Regions from separate parts of the Staphylococcus coagulans genome, predicted to be linked through region 1. Evidence: predicted binding sites of a transcription regulator. Region 1 holds the regulator's gene; the other holds the start of a gene.
What was found. The regulator LexA, encoded in region 1, represses DNA repair genes until DNA is damaged. The targets are predictions, from matches to a motif close to CGAACATATGTTCG.
Positions count from the first base shown of each region.

Region 2: a site for LexA is predicted at 5,509-5,522, ahead of uvrB (excinuclease ABC subunit UvrB). Genes of this name have one in related genera too.

Region 1 is NZ_CP092966.1:1,531,405-1,543,320, reverse strand. Features, by position in the region: gene rpsN (30S ribosomal protein S14) at 58-327, shown strand; gene guaC (GMP reductase) at 407-1,384, shown strand; gene KM149_RS07400 (CAP domain-containing protein) at 1,393-2,406, shown strand; gene lexA (transcriptional repressor LexA) at 2,639-3,262, opposite strand; gene sosA (DNA damage-induced cell division inhibitor SosA) at 3,407-3,631, shown strand; gene KM149_RS07385 (DUF896 domain-containing protein) at 4,018-4,254, shown strand; gene tkt (transketolase) at 4,367-6,352, shown strand; gene KM149_RS07375 (YneF family protein) at 6,501-6,728, shown strand; gene KM149_RS07370 (CcdC family protein) at 7,473-7,940, shown strand; gene sbcD (exonuclease subunit SbcD) at 8,305-9,423, shown strand; gene sbcC (exonuclease subunit SbcC) at 9,427-11,916, shown strand, end outside.
Region 2 is NZ_CP092966.1:2,097,524-2,109,439, forward strand. Features, by position in the region: gene KM149_RS10085 (SHOCT-like domain-containing protein) at 240-614, opposite strand; gene uvrA (excinuclease ABC subunit UvrA) at 618-3,461, opposite strand; gene uvrB (excinuclease ABC subunit UvrB) at 3,467-5,449, opposite strand; gene KM149_RS10100 (CsbA family protein) at 5,676-5,921, opposite strand; gene KM149_RS10105 (YfbR-like 5'-deoxynucleotidase) at 5,927-6,568, opposite strand; one part of gene prfB (peptide chain release factor 2) at 6,867-7,907, opposite strand; one part of gene prfB (peptide chain release factor 2) at 7,909-7,971, opposite strand; gene secA (preprotein translocase subunit SecA) at 8,001-10,529, opposite strand; gene hpf (ribosome hibernation-promoting factor, HPF/YfiA family) at 10,809-11,369, opposite strand; gene KM149_RS10125 (ComF family protein) at 11,434-11,916, opposite strand, start outside.

The DNA of each region.
Region 1 (11,916 bases):
AGAATGTGCTATGATGTAAAACGTAATAATTACGATTCAAAGGAGTTGTTCATATAAATGGCTAAGAAGTCTAAAATAGCTAAAGAGAAAAAAAGAGAAGAAATGGTCGCTAAATATGCTGAAATTAGAAGAGAATTAAAAGCAAAAGGTGACTATGAAGGTCTTAAAAAATTACCTAGAGACGCATCACCTACACGTTTAACTCGTAGATGTAAAGTTACAGGTCGTCCTCGAGGTGTTATGCGTAAATTTGAAATGTCTCGTATCGCATTTAGAGAACATGCACACAAAGGACAAATCCCTGGTGTTAAAAAATCAAGCTGGTAAAACCGATCTCCCTTTATTTACTTTGTTTCCTAAAGATAGTATATTATCATAGGAATAAATATATAAAGGGGCTTTTTTTATGAAAATTTTTGATTATGAAGATATACAACTCATCCCTAACAAAAGTGTAGTTAAAAGTCGTTCAGAAATCGATACTTCCATTCAATTTGGACCGAAGCGTTTTAAATTACCTGTTGTCCCAGCAAATATGCAAACCGTGATGAATGAATCATTGGCAGAGTGGTTTGCTCAAAATGATTACTTTTATATCATGCATAGATTTGATGAAGCAGCACGCCTGCCATTCGTTAAATCTATGCATGAAAAAGGATACTTTGCATCAATCTCAGTAGGTGTAAAACAAGGTGAATTTGATTTTATCAATCAATTAAAAGCAGAAGGTCTTTCTCCTGAGTATATTACAATCGATATTGCACACGGTCATTCAGATCAAGTTATTGAAATGATTCAGCATATTAAAAAACAATTGCCGAATGTATTTGTTATCGCAGGGAATGTGGGTACCCCTGAAGGTGTAAGAGAACTTGAAAATGCAGGTGCAGATGCTACAAAAGTAGGTATCGGTCCAGGTCGCGTGTGTATTACTAAAATTAAAACTGGTTTTGGTACGGGTGGATGGCAACTTGCAGCAGTGAATCACTGTAGTAAAGCAGCGCGTAAACCGATTATTGCAGATGGTGGTATTCGTACACATGGTGATATCGCCAAATCAATCCGTTTTGGTGCTTCAATGGTAATGATAGGGTCATTATTTGCTGCCCATGAAGAATCACCAGGGGAAACGGTTGAAATAGACGGTAAAACATACAAGGAATACTTTGGTAGTGCATCAGAATTTCAAAAAGGTGAACGTAAAAATGTTGAGGGTAAAAAAATGTTTGTCGAACATAAAGGTGCATTAAAAGATACCCTCACTGAAATGAAAGAAGACTTACAAAGTTCAATTTCATATGCAGGTGGAAAAGACATTGATGCGCTTAGAAAGGTAGACTACGTCATCGTTCGCAATTCTATTTTTAATGGTGACAGAGATTAAAGGAGCTGTTGATTATCCGTAAATTCCTTTTGTTTTTTCTTTTAGGATTGCTAATTATTCTTTTTGTCCCAATTCAACCGAGTACAGTAATATCTGATTTTGTAAAGCCAGCTAATGAAAAAATTGATCAACTCGTCGATGGCAAAACAAATGAAACCACGTTAAAAACACCAGAACAGCAAGTTTTTGCGATGAGAAATATTCAAATGAATATGACCAAAAAGCAAGTTGATGCAAAACTCGGGCAACCAGTTTCCAAAATAGGCAACGAATACGGTACGCGCTGGTATGTTTATCATCATGATTTTAATGAGTTTGTCATGGTCAGTTTTATCAATGATAAAGTACACGGGTTGTATACGAATCAAAATATGATTACTTCTAAAAATGGGATTAAATATGGAAGCCCTAAAGATTTTGTCCGTGAAAAACTAGGAACACCTGTAGATGAAATTAAAAAAGGTCATACCATTTATAAAAAAGAACAACAAGATTATGATATTTTTGATAAAGATGGTATCTACACGACTGTTTTCTATGATAAATATGACAACCATCAACTCATGGGGTTGATGCAAATCAGTCATACGATGGAATATAAATTAAATGCGCAGTACGCTGCCCCTTCAAAATTTTTGAGTGATAGTTTTGAAAAAGGTGATTATAACTTGTTAAATGCTACAAGAGTTCAAAAAGGCTTAAAGCCATTAGCTTATTCTGATTCTCTTGCGCAAACAGCTAGAAAACATAGTACTGATATGGCAAAAAATCATTACTTTGATCATAATGATTTAAGCGGTAAAACACCATTTGATCGTATTAAAGCTGATGGTCATCAATATCAAGTTGCTGCGGAAAACTTAGCATATGGTCAAACGAGTCCTATATATGCCCATCATGGATTAATGAATTCTAAAGGACATCGAAAAAATATATTAAATAGAAGTGTGAAAACAATAGGTATTGGTGTTGATTTTAATTCAGAGCGCCAACCGTTTTTCACCGAAAATTATATCGGGTAATGTTTGATGCTGAGATAAAGGGGAATAGCTTCTTTGGAAGTGATTAACAGTGAATATGATTTGGAAAAATGAAATTAATCAACAAAATAATCCCCCTTTAAATCAATCGGAAGATATTTTAGATCGTATTAAAAAATTACTCAATAAAAAATAAAAAAATAAAGCAAGCGACTAGTGAATGTGCTTCATTAAGTCGCTTGCTTTTTTTAGAAGGAGTGATCAAATGCCATTTTTACATTTCTCTGAATAAGCCAATAACTTTTCCGAGTACAGTGACATTATCTAAATAAATAGGTTCTAAACTACTGTTTTCTGGTTGAAGACGGTATCTATTTTTTTCTTTATAAAATCTTTTTACTGTAGCCTCATCTTCATCAGTCATAGCTACAATGATGTCGCCATTTTCAGCGATTGATTGGCTTCTAACAATAACTTTATCTCCGTCTAAAATACCAGCTTCAATCATACTCTCTCCGATAACATTTAGGATGAATATTTGGCCATTATGTGTTGAAGTGAAATGTTCTGGTAATGGATAGTATTCTTCAACGTTCTCAATAGCAGATATAGGTGTCCCTGCTGTGACCTTACCAATGACAGGCACATAGATAGTTTCTTCCATATTGACAGGTTCTCCCATGAGTTCATTCACAATTTCTATGGCACGAGGCTTAGTTGGATCTCGTCGAATATACCCTTTTTCTTCTAATCTAGATAAATGACCGTGCACAGTTGAGCTAGAAGCTAAACCAACTGCTTCACCGATTTCTCGAACACTCGGTGGATACCCTTTTGTTTGCACGACATGCTTTATAAATTCAAATATTTCGCTTTGTCTCTTTGTGAGTTCTCTCATTTCGCACACTCCTTCTTCGTTTGGTTTGAGGTTAGTATAACATATTGATGAAATAATCACAAACGTTTGTTCGTTTTGGTGTTGACATAGAACATTCGTTCTGTTAGAGTGTTAATACAAACAAACGTTCTAGGAGTGATAGTAATGATTCATGTTAAAATTTCAGAAATATACCTGTTTTTAACGGTATTTATCATATCTATACTACTTTTCTTTACATTCTTTGTATTAGCAAGCGATAGCAGTCATACAGAACAAACGTACGAAATGACAGATCACCAATTGAAAACAAACCAAACAGAAAAAGTTCAAAAACACGAACACATCGATACGAATCAGCCAGCGATTGCGACAACACTTGGCCGTTAATCAAAATCAACTTTTTCTGCGTACGAAATACTTTCAATCTCCATTTTTACTTCCAATTTTTTCCAATTAGATATCCCATATATTATGACACTTCGAAGTTTTCAGTCTCATTTGAACCTCGAGTCAAAATATGCTCGAGGTCAATTAGACTTGTAGACGAACTCTTGATAAGTTCAATAAATGTAAAAGACAACCTCTTTTTGAATTAGGCATTTTAATTTTTTAATAAATTGTTTCTTTCTATATGCCTATTTTCCACAAGATAAGAAAGTTTCGGCTAAAAAACGGACGCTATTCCACTTTAATTGTAATACAAGTTTAAGCGTTTGGTTTTATCCATTATATCTGTTATATTTTTGTAAAGAAAATGACGGAGGGAATTGATGATGTTTACTCAAGAAAAATTGAATCGAATCAATGAATTAGCTAATAAGAAAAAGCAAGAGGGCTTAACAGAAAGTGAAGCAAAAGAGCAATCACAATTAAGAAGTGAGTACTTAGAGATGTTTAGAAGTAGCTTCAAAAGCCAAATAGAGAACACTAAGGTCATTGATCCAGAGGGTAATGATGTTACACCTGAAAAACTTAAAGAAATCCAAAAGAAAAATCATTTACGTCACTAATTTAAAATTAGGCTTATATTTGGTGATTGGCGTGCTGATTTATTAGGCTTTATACTACCATTTCGGTTATAATGAAAATATGATGAGCATTCGAAAGGAAGGAAGTAATAATATGACAGAAACAAAAGATCAACTTGCGATTAATACATTACGTGGTTTAAGTATTGACGCCATCGAAAAAGCGAATTCAGGACACCCTGGATTACCAATGGGCGCAGCACCAATGGCTTATACTTTATGGACACGTCATTTGAATTTCAACCCTAATTCAAATGAATATTTCAACAGAGACCGTTTCATTTTATCAGCGGGTCATGGTTCAGCATTATTATACAGTTTGCTACATGTTTCAGGAAGCTTAGAATTAGAAGAGCTTAAACAATTCAGACAATGGGGTTCTAAAACACCGGGACATCCAGAATATCACCATACTAAAGGTGTAGAAATTACGACTGGTCCCCTAGGGCAAGGTTTTGCAATGTCTGTAGGTATGGCAATGGCTGAGAAACATTTGGCGGCTAAATTTAATAAAGATATCGAAGTAGTCAACCACTACACGTATGTTTTAGCTTCTGACGGAGATTTGATGGAAGGTATTTCTCATGAAGCGGCATCATTAGCAGGACATTTAAAACTAGATAAACTCATTACGCTTTATGATTCTAATAACATTTCTTTAGATGGTGAGACAAATAAATCATTTTCTGAAGATATTAAAAAACGTTTTGAGGCATATGGTTGGAACCATATACTTGTTAAAGATGGTAATGACGTAGAGGCTATCGACAAAGCCATTTCTGAAGCTAAACAACAAAATGGTCCGACAATCATTGAAGTTAAAACAATTATTGGTGAAGGTTCACCAAATAAATCAAATAGCAATTCTGTTCATGGTGCACCTTTAGGCGAAGAAGAACGTAAGCTTACATTTGAAAACTATCAATTAGACAGTTCTAAATATTTCCATGTTGACGAAGAAGTTTATGAAATTTTCAATTCAACAATGATTAAACGTGCCAATGAAAATGAAGATGAATGGAATAAAAAAGTTGAAGTCTACAGTCAACAATATCCTGAATTATACAAAGAGTTTAAAGACGCTTTAGAAGGCCGTTTACCTGAAGGTTATGAAGCTGAACTTCCAAAATTCGAATTAGGTCATAAAGGCGCTTCACGTGCAGATTCTGGAGATGTAATTCAAGCATTAAGTAAAGCTGTTCCAACATTATTTGGTGGTTCTGCTGACTTAGCTTCTTCAAATAAATCAAATGTAAAAGAAGAAACAGACTTCTCAGCTGAAAATGGCGAAGGTAAAAACGTATGGTTCGGTGTGCGTGAATTTGCGATGGCTGCTGCCGTTAATGGTATGGCTGCACATGGTGGTTTACATCCATACGGTGCAACATTCTTTGTATTTAGTGATTATTTAAAACCTGCTTTACGTTTAGCAGCAATAATGGGACTTCGTTCTACGTTTGTGTTTACACACGATTCAATCGCTGTTGGTGAAGATGGTCCTACACATGAACCAATCGAACAATTGGCAGGCTTAAGAGCAATTCCAAATCTTAACGTGATTCGTCCAGCTGATGGTAATGAAACACGTGTTGCTTGGAAAGTTGCTGTTGAATCAAACGGTATCCCAACTGCTTTAGTATTAACACGTCAAGGTTTACCAGTGTTAGATGTAGAAGAATCTGTAGTAGAAGAAGGCGTTAGAAAAGGTGCATATGTCGTTTATGAAAGTGAAAAAGCGCCTGAGTATGTTTTATTAGCTTCTGGTTCTGAAGTAAGTTTAACAGTTGAAGTTGCAAAAGCACTTGAAGAACAAGGTAAAGGTGTTCGTGTTGTTTCAATGCCAAACTGGAATGCATTTGCAGCGCAATCAAAAGCGTACCAAGACGAAATTTTATTACCACAAGTAGGAAAACGTGTTGCTGTTGAAATGGCATCATCACTCGGTTGGCATAAATATGTAGGTATGCATGGTCTTGTTGTAGGTATTGATCGTTACGGCGCAAGTGCACCTGGCGACTTAGTTGTCGAAAAATATGGTTTTACAAAAGAAAACATATTATCTGAAATTGAAAAGTTATAATTGATGATCGCATTTAAAAGTCGAGCTTGAATTGTTCAAAATTGAGCTCGGCTTTTCTTTTAGTTATTCATATAAGTTTGCTTTCATATCTTGAAAAGAATACATAATTTTAGTAAAATGCAAAAGGATACAGAAAGTGGGTGAAACTATGGCTACATGGTTAGCAATTTTATTAATTGTTATTGCACTTATCGGTGGATTAGTGGGGGGCTTTTTCTTAGCACGTAAATATATGATGGACTATTTAAAAAAGAACCCACCTATTAATGAAGAAATGTTGCGCATGATGATGATGCAAATGGGTCAAAAACCATCTCAAAAGAAAATTAATCAAATGATGACAATGATGAATAAAAACATGGACAAAAAAATGTAATGTCCATGATGTTGATAATAGCAAAGAGAAGTACGGTAATAAAAATCGTACTAAACTTTGCTATTTTTTTAAGTTAAAATAAAGAAGGACTTTAAGCGCATAGCCATACCAGACATTTGGTTTTATTTTAAGACAAGTGGCTTCCACTCTATTAACTGAAAGAGGTAGGGTCTATGTTATACCAAATTGAGTAATGGTGTACGTCCAGTTTATTCATATAGAAAGATTTTAAAATAAATGTGATCAAACTGTGGTTTAGTTTATTTTAATGGATAAGAGGAGGTGTGACATATATGATAGGTATCATACTCATTATTGTTATATCAACGATCGTGACCATTTATTTGGGGATAACAAAAGATGTGAATATTATCGCTTCAGTTGATGCGCAAAAGGTGCCTGCGCATTTAAAAACTAAATTGATTTATTTGTTTATAGTAATGTTATGGTTGACTAGTTTAAGTCTTATATTGACAATTGCTTTAATCGAAACACATCTTTTTATTAGTCTTATTTTGTTCGTGATAAGTTTATTATTGATGGTCTCTTTTTACATATATTATTATAAGATAAGTCAGTAGTTTCAATAAAAGGCATTGATAGACGTGTGTATAAGATGAGTTATGAAAAAGCACATGTTTAGAAGTGAAACCTTAAATAATGCGTCGAAGTAAGAAAATTAACGAATTTAAATGTCATGTGCTATACTATTGAGTATCGAATGAGAAATGAGGAGGATCAACATTGACGTATTTAGTATTATCGATTCTTATTGCATTTGTCATGGGGGCAGCGGTCATTGTAATTAGAATGAAAGCGCAAAAATATCCAGTGAATGAAAAGAAAATTCTTTTACCTCCTTTTTTTATGGCAACAGGTGCATTAATGTACGTCGTTCCCTATTTTAGACTTTCTAATTTTGAAATATTAGAGTCAGTTGTATTAGGTGTGATTTTTTCGAGTGTACTCATTATGACATCACACTTTGAAACAAAAGGGAGTCAAATCTATTTAAAAAAATCTAAAGCTTTCCCGCTTGTGCTCATCACGCTTCTATTAGTGAGAACAGTATTAAAAGTGTTTATAGGCAGTAATATTGATCCGGGTGAGTTAGCAGGTATGTTCTTTTTATTAGCTTTTAGTATGTTATTGCCATGGCGCCTTGCGATGTTACGTCGCTATCGCAAAATTAAGCACCAACTTGTACAATAAAGAGCATGTCATTAAAATGAAAAGTTTCATTTATGTATAGTAAGTGTCGTTTGTTTTAATAAAAAATGCTTGAAGTTTAGCGATATATTCATGCATCGTTGAATCGCTATTATTTATAAACTAACCGTCGTGGATTGAGTTGAATGTTTCAGCCTCAATCCATTTTTTAATCATAATCAATATGCTGGAGTGGGATAATGAAATCTATTGATATCGATCTCATTCTTTTTTTAGGTTTATTGAGTTAAAGCGAGTACATTGATATCATCGTTAAATGATGAAATGATAAATTAGAATTGGACGCTTGAAATCCAATAAAAACACCTATACAATAATAACGAACGTTTGTTCTGAGGTGATGAATATGAAAATAATACATACCGCGGATTGGCATTTAGGAAAAGTATTAAATGGCCATTCATTTTTGGAAGATCAACAGTATATTGTAGATCAATTGATAGAAGTGCTTATAAAAGAAAAACCAGATTTACTTGTTATAGCTGGTGATATCTATGATACAACATACCCTAATAAGTATGTGATTAGACTAATGGAAAATACTATCGCAAAGATAAATCTAGATTTACGAATTCCTATTGTCATGATTAATGGCAACCATGATGGTAAAGAGCGTCTACGTTATGGCGCCTCATGGTTTCAGCACAATCAACTCTACATTGCTACAGAATTAGAGCAGTGCTTAACGCCCTACATATTTGATGATGTTGCACTTTACACTATGCCTTTTTTTACTGTATCGGAAGCGCGTGAATTTCTGAATGAACCGATTGAAACATATGAGCAAGCTGTTAAGAAATTGATTGCACGTATTCAACCACATCTAGACCAAAATAAGACGAATATTTTAGTGGGACATTTCACTTTAAATGGTGCGCCCAAAAGTGATTCAGAACGTGAAATAACTGTAGGTACTATTGAAGCGGTATCGCCCCAATTTTTAAATGATTTTGATGCCGTAATGTTAGGTCATATTCATCATCCGTTTGCGACGCCATTTAAGCATATCGTCTATAGTGGTTCAATTTTGCAATATTCTTTTTCGGAAGCTGGCCAGGCAAAAGGGATTCGAATCTTTGACGTACAGCCTCATGAAATAAAACAGTCTTTTGTCCCATTGAAACCTAAGCATGAATTAGAAGTGGTCGAAGCAAGATTTGATGATTTAATGAATGGTGAATTTGAGCGTAAAAGTAACGAAAGTTATTTTCACTTTATTGTTGAACAACTCAGTCATGTAAAGGATCCAATGCAAAAGTTAAAACAAATTTATCCCAACACTTTATCATTAACCCAACAAGTACAGACTTCCCAATACACATCTAAAGCTTTAAAAGATGTAAAAAAAATGCATCCAATAGATATTGTAGAGAAGTTCTATAGTGAAATGACGACTGAGAAGTTATCGGAATTGCAAAAAGAAAATGTAATGGCATTGTTAGAAAAGATAAAAGGGGAGGAATAAAAGATGAAACCGATACGCCTTCATCTTAAAAATTTTGGTCCTTTTTTAGATGAAACCATTGATTTTTCAAATATACAATCGAATCAACTCTTCTTAATTAGCGGAAAAACGGGTTCAGGTAAGACGATGATATTTGATGGAATGGTTTATGCGCTATATGGACGTGCGTCTACTGAAAAAAGAGAAGTGAAACATTTGAGAAGTCACTTTGCGCAACCTAAAGAACCTTTAACGGTTACCTTTGAATTTGAAATCAACGGTGGTCGTTATAAGGTCGTTCGAGAAGCTTCATTTTTGAAGCCGGGAAATAAAAATGAGACAAAACCTAAACTTGAAGTTTACCATTTAAATGGTGAGGTTTTTGAGCTGGTTGAAAGTACAATTCAAGCAGGAGACCAATTTATTTTAAATCTTTTAAAGCTTAAGCAAGATCAATTTAGACAGCTGTTTATCTTGCCACAAGGTGAATTTAAATCCTTTTTAGTTTCAAATAGCACAGATAAGCAAGCGATTTTGAGAACGCTTTTTAATACGCAACTGTATGACGCTCTTAAAAATGAGTTGGTAGGTAAAACTAAAAATATGAAGAATGAAATTGATCAAATCTATACAAAAATCCAAAGCAGTTGGGATGAAATGTATACATTAGATGACGCTGAATTGGTAGCGCAAAAACAATTGAAAAGTGAACAATATGAATTGATTCTTAATGCATTGCCGGTGTTTCAACGTATAGGACAACAACAGGTTGACGAAACAGCAGTGGAGAAAAGTAAGCGTGAAGGCGCTTTGAAAAAGATAAATGAAGCGGTTGCACGTGAAGAATCACGTCAACAATTAAAGCAACAAAAAGCGGACTTAGAACACAAATTAAATCAATTAAATGAACAACAACCTCGAATTACAGAGCTAGAAAAGAAATTAAAATTGATAACTGAAAGTCAATTCGCTATCAAAACGTATCAAAATAAGCTTGAATACGAAAAAACACTCAATTCTCAAAAAAGTAAACAGTCTACTTTAACATCAGAATTTGATGCATTGAAAGAGATAGAAGTACAAGATGCAACTTTGCTTGAAAAACATTTAGCTCAACAAGAACGGATAGACCAACAATCACAATTCATCCAAAATACAAGACATTATTTTCAACAAGTCGATCAGCTCAAACAAAAAGAACAGCGTGATCAACAAATTAATGCACAGCATCAGCAAGTAGTAGAAGAAATGGATAAAGCGAACAATGAATTACAACAAATGAGTGAAGAAGATATTGAGAAAAAACCGGATTATGAGAAAAAATCACAGTTACAAAATATGCAAATGACGCTCACTGAACAGCATACGTCACTTATAGAATCTGAAAAGCGTATGCATCTCAAGCTAAAACATGAAGAAAGTCTTGAACAGCTAAACAAACAATATGAAAATTTAACGCATGAAATTGAAGCACAGCGTGCACAGTTGCATACGATTTCAAGTCAAGATCAACACTTACTCGATCATGAAAAAGCGGTCGTTACTTTAAGAACAGTTTTACAAGTTGATGAACCTTGTCCTGTTTGTGGACAAAACGTTTCACATGTCGATTATGGTCCGGAAATCGATGCCATTAAATCATTGCAAAGTGAAAATGTGAAAATTGAAACTCAAATTCGAGAACTCACTGAGCAAAGAATTCATTGCGGAGCGGATATCACGAATACAAAGGAAAGATTAAATGAAATTGGAGAAATTCAATTTAATAAAAATTTATTAAATGAAAATGAAGCACAACTTTTAAATGTTAAAAATGATATAGAAGCGGTTGATCATGAAAATAAACGGATTGAAGCATTACAACAACAAGTTGAACGTATTAATAAGGTATTAGATGAAAATACGCGTCAAAAGCAACTTTTAGAAAAAGAACAACAACATATTCAAGAACAATTAGAAAATTTTCAACAAATAACAGGGTACGATGATATTGTGAAGTTTCAAAACGCATTTGAGCGAATTGATTCTGAAGTTCTAGCCTTTGAGGAGCAAAAACTAGCGTTAACACAACAATTAGAAAATACACAAAATAAAGTGAAAAATCATCATTATGATTTGCGCCTTATTGCACAACAAATCGATGATGTTACAACTCAACTCAATCGACTCGACGATGAGTTGAAAATAGCAATGAAGCAATTAGATATTGCGGATGAAGCGGCATTAATGACCATTTCAAACGAAAGTGAAAATAAATCAGACTATACGTCTGAAGTAGAACAATTTCACCATGAAATACAAGCGCTTCAATTTAAACTTCAAGATGTTACGACTCAAATTTTAAATATTGAACCAAATAATATAGAGACTTTAAAAAAAGAGCAACGAGAAATACAAATACAATATGATTCTGTACAAAAGCGGTTGAATGAATTTGCTTTTCAAGTAGATCAAAATAAGAAGACGATACAACGAATAGAACGGGAGATAGCACATTTAAAGCAGACGGTGTCA
Region 2 (11,916 bases), 570 kb from region 1:
AAAAACTTTTACATTCGTCTTAACTCGTTGTGTCTCATCTATTAAAAGCGGTTCACCCTACTCAATGACCCTATTCATTTTAACATTTTTACTATTTAAGAAGGAACATCTGCCACTAGACAGAAAAAAAGTCCCCAAAATTCAAAAATCACATGAATTTTAGGGACGCATATAAGAACAATCTCTACACTATAATATAAGTACGAAATCACAATGATAATCTTTTAAATAAAGGGCATTTACTTTTCTTTATTTAATCGATCTGTCACTTCTTTTAATGTTTTTTCAAATTGTTTTAAAGGATCGATAGGGTGTGCTTCTTTATTTTGCTTTGCTTGTTCGCGCTGTTGATTTACATATTCAACGCCTTGACGTAGTGTTTCACTAACATTTTCAAATGTGTCGCGGACAAAGTCTTCTACTGATGATTTAAAATCGCTGTCTACGCTTGTATCATCAGCTTTCGCTTCGCTTTTTTGAGTATCTGAATGGTTCGTTTGCGCTTGTGCTGTCGTTGTGTCTGTAGCCATTGCATCTAAAAGTATTGCTGCTTCTTCTACTGAAATCTTTCCATCTTGTAGTAATTCTAACACTTTGATTTTTGCTTCTTTCATTTACTAGCCCTCCTGTCGCGCTTTATCACGTGCCAATATTTCTTTCAAATAACGTCCAGTGTATGAAGTTGGATGTGCGGCAATCTCTTCAGGTGTCCCTGTTGCTAGGATTGTCCCGCCACCTTCACCACCTTCTGGCCCTAAGTCAATTAAATGGTCAGCAGTTTTAATGACATCAAGGTTATGTTCAATAATAACGACTGTATCACCATTGTCAACAAGTCGATTTAAAACTTTTAATAATCGACTAATATCGTCAACATGTAAACCTGTTGTTGGCTCATCTAAAATATAAATTGAACGTCCAGTTGAACGTTTATGCAATTCAGATGCGAGTTTCACACGTTGTGCTTCACCACCCGAAAGCGTTGTTGCCGGTTGACCTAACGTAATATAACCTAAACCTACATCCACAAGCGTCTGTAATTTACGTTTGATTTTAGGGATATTTTCAAAGAAATGGACCGCGTCTTCAACTGTCATCTCTAAAACGTCAGAAATGTTTTTACCTTTATATGTGACTTCTAAAGTTTCGCGATTATAACGTTTCCCTCCACATACTTCACATGGCACATAAACATCTGGTAAAAAATGCATTTCAATTTTGATAATACCGTCACCTTTACATGCTTCACAACGTCCGCCTTTCACATTAAAGCTAAAACGTCCTTTTTGATAACCTCGTACCTTTGCTTCGTTTGTTGAGGCAAAAACATCTCGTATATCATCAAAAACACCTGTATATGTGGCTGGATTAGATCTTGGCGTACGACCAATAGGCGACTGATCAATATCTATAATTTTATCAATCTCTTCAATGCCTGTAATTTCATCATGTGCCCCAGGTCTCACTTTTGATTTGTTGATTGCTTTAGCAAGAGATTTATACAATACTTCGTTAACAAGCGAACTTTTTCCAGAACCTGAAACCCCAGTTACCACATTCATAACAGACAGTGGAAAATCGACATCTACACCTTTAAGGTTGTTACTTCTTGCGCCTTTTACCGAGATTTTACGGTTGGTTTTTTCTCGACGATGTTCAGGAACAGGAATAAACTTTTTACCACTCAAATATTGACCTGTCAGTGATCTTTTATCTCGCATCACTTGTTTAGGTGTACCACTAGAAACAACATGGCCCCCATGATCACCTGCACCCGGTCCGATATCGACAAGGTAGTCCGCTTCAATCATCGTATCTTCATCATGTTCGACAACAATTAATGTATTTCCTAAATCGCGCATTTCTTTTAGCGTATTGATGAGACGATCGTTATCACGCTGATGCAAACCAATGGAAGGTTCATCAAGTACATAAAGGACACCAGAAAGACGTGAACCGATTTGAGTTGCCAAACGTATGCGTTGCGCTTCTCCTCCTGACAATGTTCCTGATGCACGATTCAACGTTAAATAATCCAAACCTACGTTATTCAAAAAGGATAAACGAGATGTAATCTCTTTTAAAATTAAACGCGCAATTTGGGCATCTTGATCTGATAATTCGATATTTTCATAGTAATCAAGCGCTTCTTTTATAGATTGTTCAACGACTTCACCAATATTTTTTCCAGCAACATAAACTGAAAGTGCTTCTCGACTTAATCTTTGTCCATGACATGTTTCACAAGGTTGTTCTGCCATATATTTTTGCATCATTTCACGGACATATTCTGAAGGCGATTCATGGTAACGGCGCTCAATATTCGGAATGACACCTTCAAACGGCATCGTACGTGTACGCTGTTGTCCATTTTTAGATTGGAATGAGAAAGTTATCTCTTTATCCCCAGAGCCGTGCAAAATAATGCTTTTTTGTCGATCAGTTAATTTTTTATAAGGTTTATCCATATTGATTTTATAAACTTCACACACACGTTTTAATAACGTTGGATAAAAATCTGAACTCGTTGGCTCCCATGGGACAATCGCCCCTTCATTAAGGGATTTGTCTTTGTCAGGAACAACTAAATCAATATCCACGGTTAATTTAGTTCCTAAACCATCACAAGTCGGACATGCGCCAAACGGACTGTTAAAACTGAACATTCTTGGTTCAAGCTCACCAATCGAAAAACCACATATTGGACATGCATGTTTTTCAGAAAACTCAAGTTGGTCTCCATCAATTACATCGACAACAAGACGGCCATCTGCAAGTTCTAATACGGTTTCAATTGAATCAGCCAGACGTGTTTCAATACCTGGTTTGACTACTAAACGATCGACAACAATTTCAATGGTATGGTTTTTATTTTTATCAAGTTCTGGCACTTGTGTCACGTCCATAATCTCGCCATCAACACGGACACGCACATATCCCTTTTTACTAATATCATTCAATAATTTTTCGTGCGTTCCTTTACGATGATTAACGACAGGTGCCATTAATTGGATTTTTGTCCGTTCTTCTAACGCCATAATTCTATCCGTCATTTGTTGTACAGTCTGTGATTGTATCTCAATACCATGATTTGGACAATAAGGTTTGCCGATACGTGCATATAACAAACGAATATAATCATAAATTTCAGTTACCGTAGCTACTGTAGAACGTGGATTTTTACTCGTTGTTTTTTGGTCTATTGATATTGCAGGTGACAAGCCTTCTATTGTATCCACATCGGGCTTGTCCATTTGACCTAAAAATTGACGTGCATATGCACTTAATGATTCTACGTATCGACGTTGCCCCTCAGCATAAATCGTATCAAAAGCCAATGAGGATTTACCTGATCCAGATAAACCCGTCATCACTATCAATTTTTGTTTAGGTAATTCAATATCAACATTTTTTAAATTGTGGGCGCGCGCCCCTTTCACAACAATCGCCGGTTCTTTCATGCTTTTCACCCTTCTGATTTTAGTTCGAATAATAAATCTCTTAATTCTGTTGCTTTTTCGAAATCCAGTGCTTTTGCTGCTTCTTTCATTTCTTTTTCGACATTTTCTATCGTTTTTTGACGCTCTTTTTTCGTCATTTTCTTCGGCACTTCTGTACGTGCATCTTCATTTGTCTCATCAGATTCCACAGTCGCACTAATCACATCATGAATTTGCTTATTAATTGTTTGAGGCACTATGCCGTGTGCTTCGTTGTAAGCCATTTGAATTTCACGACGTCGTTCGGTTTCATCGATTGCGACTTGCATAGAGTCAGTGATTTTATCAGCATACATGATAACTTCACCTTTATCATTTCGTGCTGCACGACCAATCGTTTGAATAAGGGAACGTTCAGAACGTAAAAAGCCCTCTTTATCAGCATCTAAAATCACAACTAAAGAAACTTCCGGTATATCTAAACCTTCACGCAACAGGTTGATACCAATTAATACATCAAATGTTCCCATTCTTAAATCTCGAATGATTTCTATACGTTCAAGCGTTTTAATTTCTGAGTGAAGGTAATTAACTTTAACACCTGCTTCTTTAAGATATGTGGTTAAGTCTTCACTCATTTTTTTCGTTAATGTCGTAATTAAGACACGTTCATTACGCTCTGTGCGTTCCTGAATTTCACTTAATAGGTCGTCGATTTGGTTTTTCGTAGGTCGTACTTCAATTTTAGGATCCAATAAGCCTGTAGGTCGAATAATTTGTTCTACCATTTCGTTAGTATGTTCAATCTCGTAAGGTCCTGGTGTTGCCGAAACATATACGAGTTGCTTCGTTTTTTCTTCAAATTCTTCAAATTTTAATGGTCTATTGTCTAACGCACTTGGTAGACGAAAGCCATGCTCAACCAGTACCTTTTTACGTGCTTGGTCACCATTATACATACCCCGTATTTGTGGTAAAGTCACATGTGATTCATCAATCATCACTAGCCAATCGTCACCGAAATAGTCTAGCAACGTATACGGCGTCGAACCTAAAGGTCTTAATGTTAAGTGGACAGAGTAATTTTCAATCCCTGAAGTGAATCCCATTTCTCGCATCATTTCTAAATCATAATTAGTACGTTGTTCTAAACGTTGTGCCTCTAAAAGCTTGTTTTCACTTCTTAAATATTCAAGTTGTGTTTCAAGTTCTTTTTCAATTCTTTCGATTGCAATTTTCATTTTTTCTTCACGTGTTACGAAGTGTGATGCAGGGAACAACGCAAAATGTTCTCGTTCTCTAAGGACTTCCCCAGTTAAATAATTAATCTCGCTAATTCGATCAATTTCATCACCAAAAAATTCAACCCGAATACATAATTCATCACGTGAAGCCGGAAATATCTCAACAACGTCTCCTCGCACTCTGAAAGTTCCCCGTTTAAAATCAATATCGTTACGTGTATACTGCACATCAACAAGCTTTCTCAATAAATCACTGCGGTCCATTTCCATACCGACACGAATACTTACTACTAAGTCACGATATTCATCCGGATTCCCTAAACCATAAATACAGCTTACACTTGCAATAATAATGACATCATCTCTTTCAAATAACGCACTTGTCGCAGAGTGACGCAGTTGATCAATTTCGTCATTAATAGATGCGTCTTTTTCTATAAATGTGTCAGTAGATGGAACATACGCCTCAGGTTGATAATAATCATAATAACTCACAAAATACTCTACTCTGTTCTCAGGAAAGAAGGCTTTAAATTCACTGTAGAGTTGTCCTGCGAGCGTTTTATTGTGAGCAATAATTAATGTTGGTTTCCCTACCTCTTTTATCACATTACTCATTGTAAAGGTTTTACCTGTCCCAGTAGCCCCTAACAATGTTTGATGGCGCTTTCCTTCCTTAATCCCTTTCACAAGCGCCTCTATTGCTTTAGGTTGATCACCTTGTGGATCAAATTTTGAAGCAATTTTAAAATCATGATGCTCCATCCCTGTTCGCCTCCTATCAACTTAATACTCATATTTTAACAGAATACAATTAAAAAATACAAACATTTGTTCGTAATGCGTGATTGTGCTTGCGCTATGTTTTAACATGTCAAAAAGGAGCGTATCTGATTGCAATGTCTTGCTTTTCAGATTCACTCCTGGTGAAAAATATTTATTTTTATAACCATTCTAAATATAACAATTGTAATATAAATACTTTTAAATGTTATATTCCATTGTCATCATCATGCTCAGTCCGGTGTTTCTCTAAGTAATCCATAATGAGATATCCTACTAGCAATGAGACAACATCTAAAAAAATAATCCATTCATTATGAAAAAAGCCCTTGTAGACGGAAGCCCCTATAACTACAAGTGTAATGAGAGTCCCAATCCATTTACTTCTCGTTATCGTACTGAAAAGAACAACAAGTACACATGGAAAAAAAGCGGCTAATATATACCAGATCAATCCAATCACATCTTTCTTTTATTAAGGATATGCATTGTTGTTTCTCTTAATTCAGTTTTAGGGATAAATCTTTCTGTTAACATTTCAGGAATAATATGTTCTATGAAATCTTGAACTGAATACAAATGATCAAATTGCATGATGGTTTCGAGACTCATTTCGTAAATTTCGAAAAATAGTGGTTCAGGGTTTCGTTTTTGAATTTCTCCAAACGTTTCATACAATAAGTCAATTTTATCAGCTACTGACAAAATTTGTCCTTCTAATGAATCATCTTTCCCTTCTTGTAATCGGCGCCGATATATATCTTGATACTTTTCTGGAATTTCTTCCTTAATAAAAGTATCAACCATTTCTTCCTCAACCTGTGAAAAAAGTTTTTTTAACTCACCGCTTGCATACTTTACAGGTGTTTTAATATCACCTGTAAAAACCTCTGCAAAGTCATGATTTAATGCTTTTTCATATAAACTTTTCCAATCCACTGTTTTCCCGTGATACTCTTCAACAGTGCCTAAGTATTGGGCGATTTTTGTTACTTTAAATGAATGTGCCGCTACATTATGCTCAAAATATTTAAACTTTCCCGGTAAACGAATTAGTTTTTCTAAATCTGATAATCTTTTAAAATATTGATGGACGCCCATAGCCAACCTCCTCTAAAATCAATTAAGCGCATGCAAGCTATTTGTTGATTATATTAACACATTTATATTGAATTTTTCACTTGTTTTTACAGGTTTCACTGATATTTAACAAAAATGAATACAATTTAAAATAATTCTTTTCGCGAAGCCTTAAAGCCTAAAATACAAACGAGCTGACACGCCATCAATATCAGTTTTTTAGCGTTTTTAATTTGAAAAACATGTATAAAAAAGGAACGAAAGATGAATTCTATATCACATCATAGAATTCATCTTTCGTTCCTTATTTTGATACAACTTAATGCATGAGATGTCTTAAATAAGCCTCTATAAATGGACTAATATCGCCATCCATCACTGCATTGACATTGCCTGTTTCTTCATTTGTTCGATGATCTTTTACCATGGAATACGGATGGAATACATAAGATCGAATTTGGCTTCCCCATCCAATTTCTTTTTGTTCACCACGAATAGCTGCTAACTCTTGTTCTTTTTGCTCGAGTTCAAGTTGATATAGCTTTGCTTTTAACATTTTCATCGCAGCTTCTCTGTTTTTAATTTGTGAACGCTCATTTTGGTTGTTCACAACGATGCCAGTTGGATGGTGTGTAATACGAATGGCAGACTCTGTTTTATTAATATGTTGTCCACCTGCACCAGAAGCACGGAAAGTATCTACGGAAATGTCATCAGGATTGATTTCAATTTCAATTTTTTCGTTGTTGAATTCAGGTATTACATCACAAGATGCGAAAGACGTATGACGTCGGCCCGAAGAATCGAAAGGCGAAATACGTACTAAACGATGAACACCTTTTTCAGCTTTCAAATAGCCATAAGCATTATGACCTTTCACAAGCATGGTAACGCTTTTGACACCCGCCTCATCACCCGCTTGGTAGTCTACAATCTCCGTTTTGAATCCTTGTTGCTCACAAAAACGCTGGTACATGCGTAACAACATATTGGTCCAATCTTGAGACTCTGTTCCACCTGCACCGGGGTGCAACTCTATAATTGCGTTATTTGCATCATGTTCACCATTAAGTAAGAGTTGCAACTCAAAATGATTGAGCTTCTCTTCAAAGTCGATGACTTCAGCTTCTACATCTTGCTTGATATCTTCATCATATTCGTCTTGCAATAGCTCAACGGTTGCTTCCATATTTTCAATCATTTCTGCGACTTCGTAATAGTCTTGAACTACTGACTTTAACGCATTATTTTTATCGATGATTTCTTGAGCACGGTTTTGATTGTCCCAAAAATGTGGATCAGCCATCATTTCCTCATACTCTTGAATATTTGTCTCTTTATTTTCTAAGTCAAAGAGACCCCCTTAGTTGTTCTAATTTCGAGGCATAATCATCAATATTACGCTTAATCTCTGATAATTCCATATTTATCTCTCCTTCAAATGTTCGACAACTTATTTTCCATGACAATTTTTATATTTTTTGCCACTACCGCATGGACATTGCTCATTACGACCAATTTCTTGGTCCTTTACAAAAGGTTGGGGCTTCGCTTTCTCTTTGCCGTCCTCAGCTGAGACGTGCTTCCCCTCCAACTCCTTTGTTTTTTCACGCTCCACATCATCATCCACAGTAATTACTGATTTTAGGATATATTTACTTACATCTTCTTCAATGCTTTGCATCATGATATCAAATAACTCGTGACCTTCATTTTGATAATCTCTTAACGGATTTTGTTGACCATATGAACGTAAGTGAATCCCTTGTCTTAATTGATCCATCGTATCGATATGTGATGTCCAATGATCATCGATAGAACGAAGAAGAATCATACGTTCAAATTCTGGCATACGATCACCTAATTGAGATTTTTGACGCTCATAAGCAGCCTCAATTTTAGCCCAGATGACTTCAAACATGTTTTCTTGGTCTTTGCCTTTAATTTCACTTTCTTTTAAGTCGCCCTCATGTAAGAAAACGTCTTCGATATAATGAATAATAGGTTCATAATCCATTTTTTCTTCGTCTTCATTCACATAATAATTCAATGTTCGTTGCAACGTTGATTTCATCATTTGAATTACGAGCTCTGAACTTTCAACTTCATCAATAATGCGATTTCGCTCTTCATACATAATTTCACGTTGTTTACGTAAAACTTCATCATATTCTAAAATACGTTTACGTGCATCAAAGTTATTACCTTCAACACGTTTTTGCGCAGATTCTACAGCACGAGAAACCATTCTAGATTCAATTGGAGTAGAGTCATCCATACCCAATCGGTTCATCATAGCTTGCATTCGATCTGAACCGAAACGCACCATTAAATCATCTTGTAATGAAAGATAGAAACGGCTGTCCCCTTGGTCCCCTTGACGACCTGAACGACCACGTAATTGGTCATCAATACGGCGAGATTCATGTCGTTCTGTACCAATAACAGCAAGACCTCCAAGTTCTTCTACACCTTCGCCAAGTTTAATATCTGTACCACGACCGGCCATGTTTGTTGCAATTGTTACCGATCCTCTTTGACCTGCACCTGCAACAATTTCGGCTTCTCTTTCGTGGTTTTTAGCATTTAACACACTATGACGAATACCACGCTTTTTCAGTAAGTTAGAAATATATTCAGAAGTTTCAACCGCAACTGTCCCTAGTAATACCGGCTGACCTTTACGGTGTTTTTCTATAACCTCTTCGACAACCGCATCGAATTTACCTTTTTGACTCACATAAATTAAATCGGACTTATCGTGACGTTGAACAGGTCGGTTGGTTGGGATTTGCGTTACTGTCATATTGTAAATATTGCGGAATTCTTCTTCCTCTGTTTTAGCAGTCCCTGTCATACCAGCTAACTTGTTATACATTCTGAAATAGTTTTGGAATGTAATTGAGGCCATTGTTTTGGACTCATTTTGAATTTTTACGTTTTCTTTTGCTTCGATTGCTTGATGCAATCCTTCTGAAAAACGGCGTCCAGGCATTGTACGACCTGTAAATTGGTCTACAATTAAAATTTCGCCGCCTGTTACCATATAGTCAACATCGCGTTGCATTGTATAATGCGCACGTAACGCAAGATTAATGTGGTGAATAATATCAACGTGTTTCACATCATATAAATTCTCTATTTTGAACATACGCTCAGCTTTATCAATCCCTTGTTCAGTTAATTGAATCGCTTTTGTTTGTACATCGTAATTATAATCTTCTTCAGATTTAAGCATCTTCGCAAAAACGTTGGCTTGCGTATAAAGTGATGTTGATTTTTCGGCTTCTCCAGAAATAATTAAAGGTGTACGTGCTTCATCAATTAAAATAGAGTCAACCTCATCAATAATTGCAAAATTGAGCGGACGCATAACACGGTCTTCTTTATAGTTCACCATGTTATCTCTCAAATAATCGAAACCAAGTTCGTTATTTGTACTGTACGTAATGTCTTTACTGTACGCTTCACGTTTGTCGATAGTACTCAAACTGTTTAAGTTTAAGCCTACAGATAGGCCTAAAAAGTTATACAGCTCAGCCATTTCTTCACTTTGTACACTTGACAAATATTCATTGACTGTAATTACATGCACACCGCGACCAGTGAGCGCATTTAAATACGTTGGCATCGTTGCAGTCAATGTTTTACCTTCACCTGTTCTCATTTCAGCTATGTCACCATTATGGATAGCAATCCCACCCATGATTTGAACTTTGTAAGGTGTCATATTGAATACACGTTTAGAGGCTTCACGGACGAGCGCAAATGCTTCAGGTAAAATGTCATCTAACTTATTATTTTGTTTTCTAATATCTTCAACTTTTTGTACTTCTTCTTGAAAAGCTTTCGTTTTCGCTTTCATTTCATCATCAGTTAATAGCGCCATTTGTTCTTCTAAGGCTATGACTTTGTCTGCTAATTTACTTAAACGTTTGACTTCTCTTTTATTACCGTCAACCAGTTTAGTTAAAAAACCCATTTTGTTCGCTCCTTTAGCGTTAATACTGTGTCGCTTACAACAACTCATCATACCATTTTTGAGTATAAATTTATACTCAAATACTCAGTTGCATTGCCGTCGTTATTTATCACACTACTATCATACGCGTATTTTACTAAAAAAGAAATCTATGGCAATGGTCTACCATAGATTTCTTAAATATCAATCCAATATGTCATGAACTCCATTCTCTATAATACTAGGCTCAAAGGTTGCGCCTAAATGGTGAAATTCACGTTTCCTTACTCGACATATTGATTATTCAGTTTCAATTAAACCGTATTTTCCATCTTTACGACGATATACAATACTTGTACCATCTGTTTCTCGGTCATTGAATACGAAGAAATCATGTCCTAATAAGTTCATTTGTAAAACCGCTTCTTCTGAATCCATTGGTTTTAAACTAAATGTTTTTGAACGGATGATTTCGATATCAGAATCTGTAGCTTCGTTTTCAACCTCTGGTTCTGCACCTTCAACATCAACAAAAACATCTTCTTCAAAACCACGATCTCTATTTTTACGGTTCACACGTGTTTTATATTTACGGACTTGACGTTCAAGTTTATTATTAATCAAATCGATTCCGGCATATAAATCATCGTGACGTTCTTCCGCACGAAGTGTAACATTCTTCAAAGGAATTGTCACTTCAATTTTAGTGCTAGAGTTTTGGTATGTTTTAACTTTAACATGAGCAGTTGCATTGGGTACATTAGTGAAATAACGTTCTAATTTACCAATCTTCTCCTCAATATAATTTCTGATAGCATCTGTGATTGTGAGGTTGTCTCCATGAATTTCAAAGTTAATCATAGTGCTCGCTCCTTTCAACCTCTTTTTAAAATATATTCCTTACTTATATTTTAACATGTTTACGCTATCTCGCAAACGTTAACATACTTAATTTTCTGACTTTTTGTTGTAATAATACATCTGCGGCACAATGTGCTGTATGACCTGTTGTGTAAATATCATCAATAAGTAGAATAGACTTGTTTTCTAAACATATCACACTCTTATCATGTTCAAAATAAATCGGATTCTGAACCTTAAATCGTTCGCTTAGCGTTAAAGTATATTGTTTCGGTCGTACATTCATCTTTAAACAATCAACATAAGCGATTCTTTGAAAATCTAATATCGTCTTTACAGGGTTAAATGTACGTTTGATATCATTATCTCGACTTGAGGGGATAGGAACAATGAAATCAATATCATGTGCTGGTATTTTAATATAGTAAGCAAAAATCTCTGCTAGGGCTACATCTTGTAAAAATTTATATTGATGAAACAGCGCTTTAATAAAGCCTTGGTAATGAAAAATCGCGTTTATCGTTTCAAAGTATTGCGTAGAAAGATT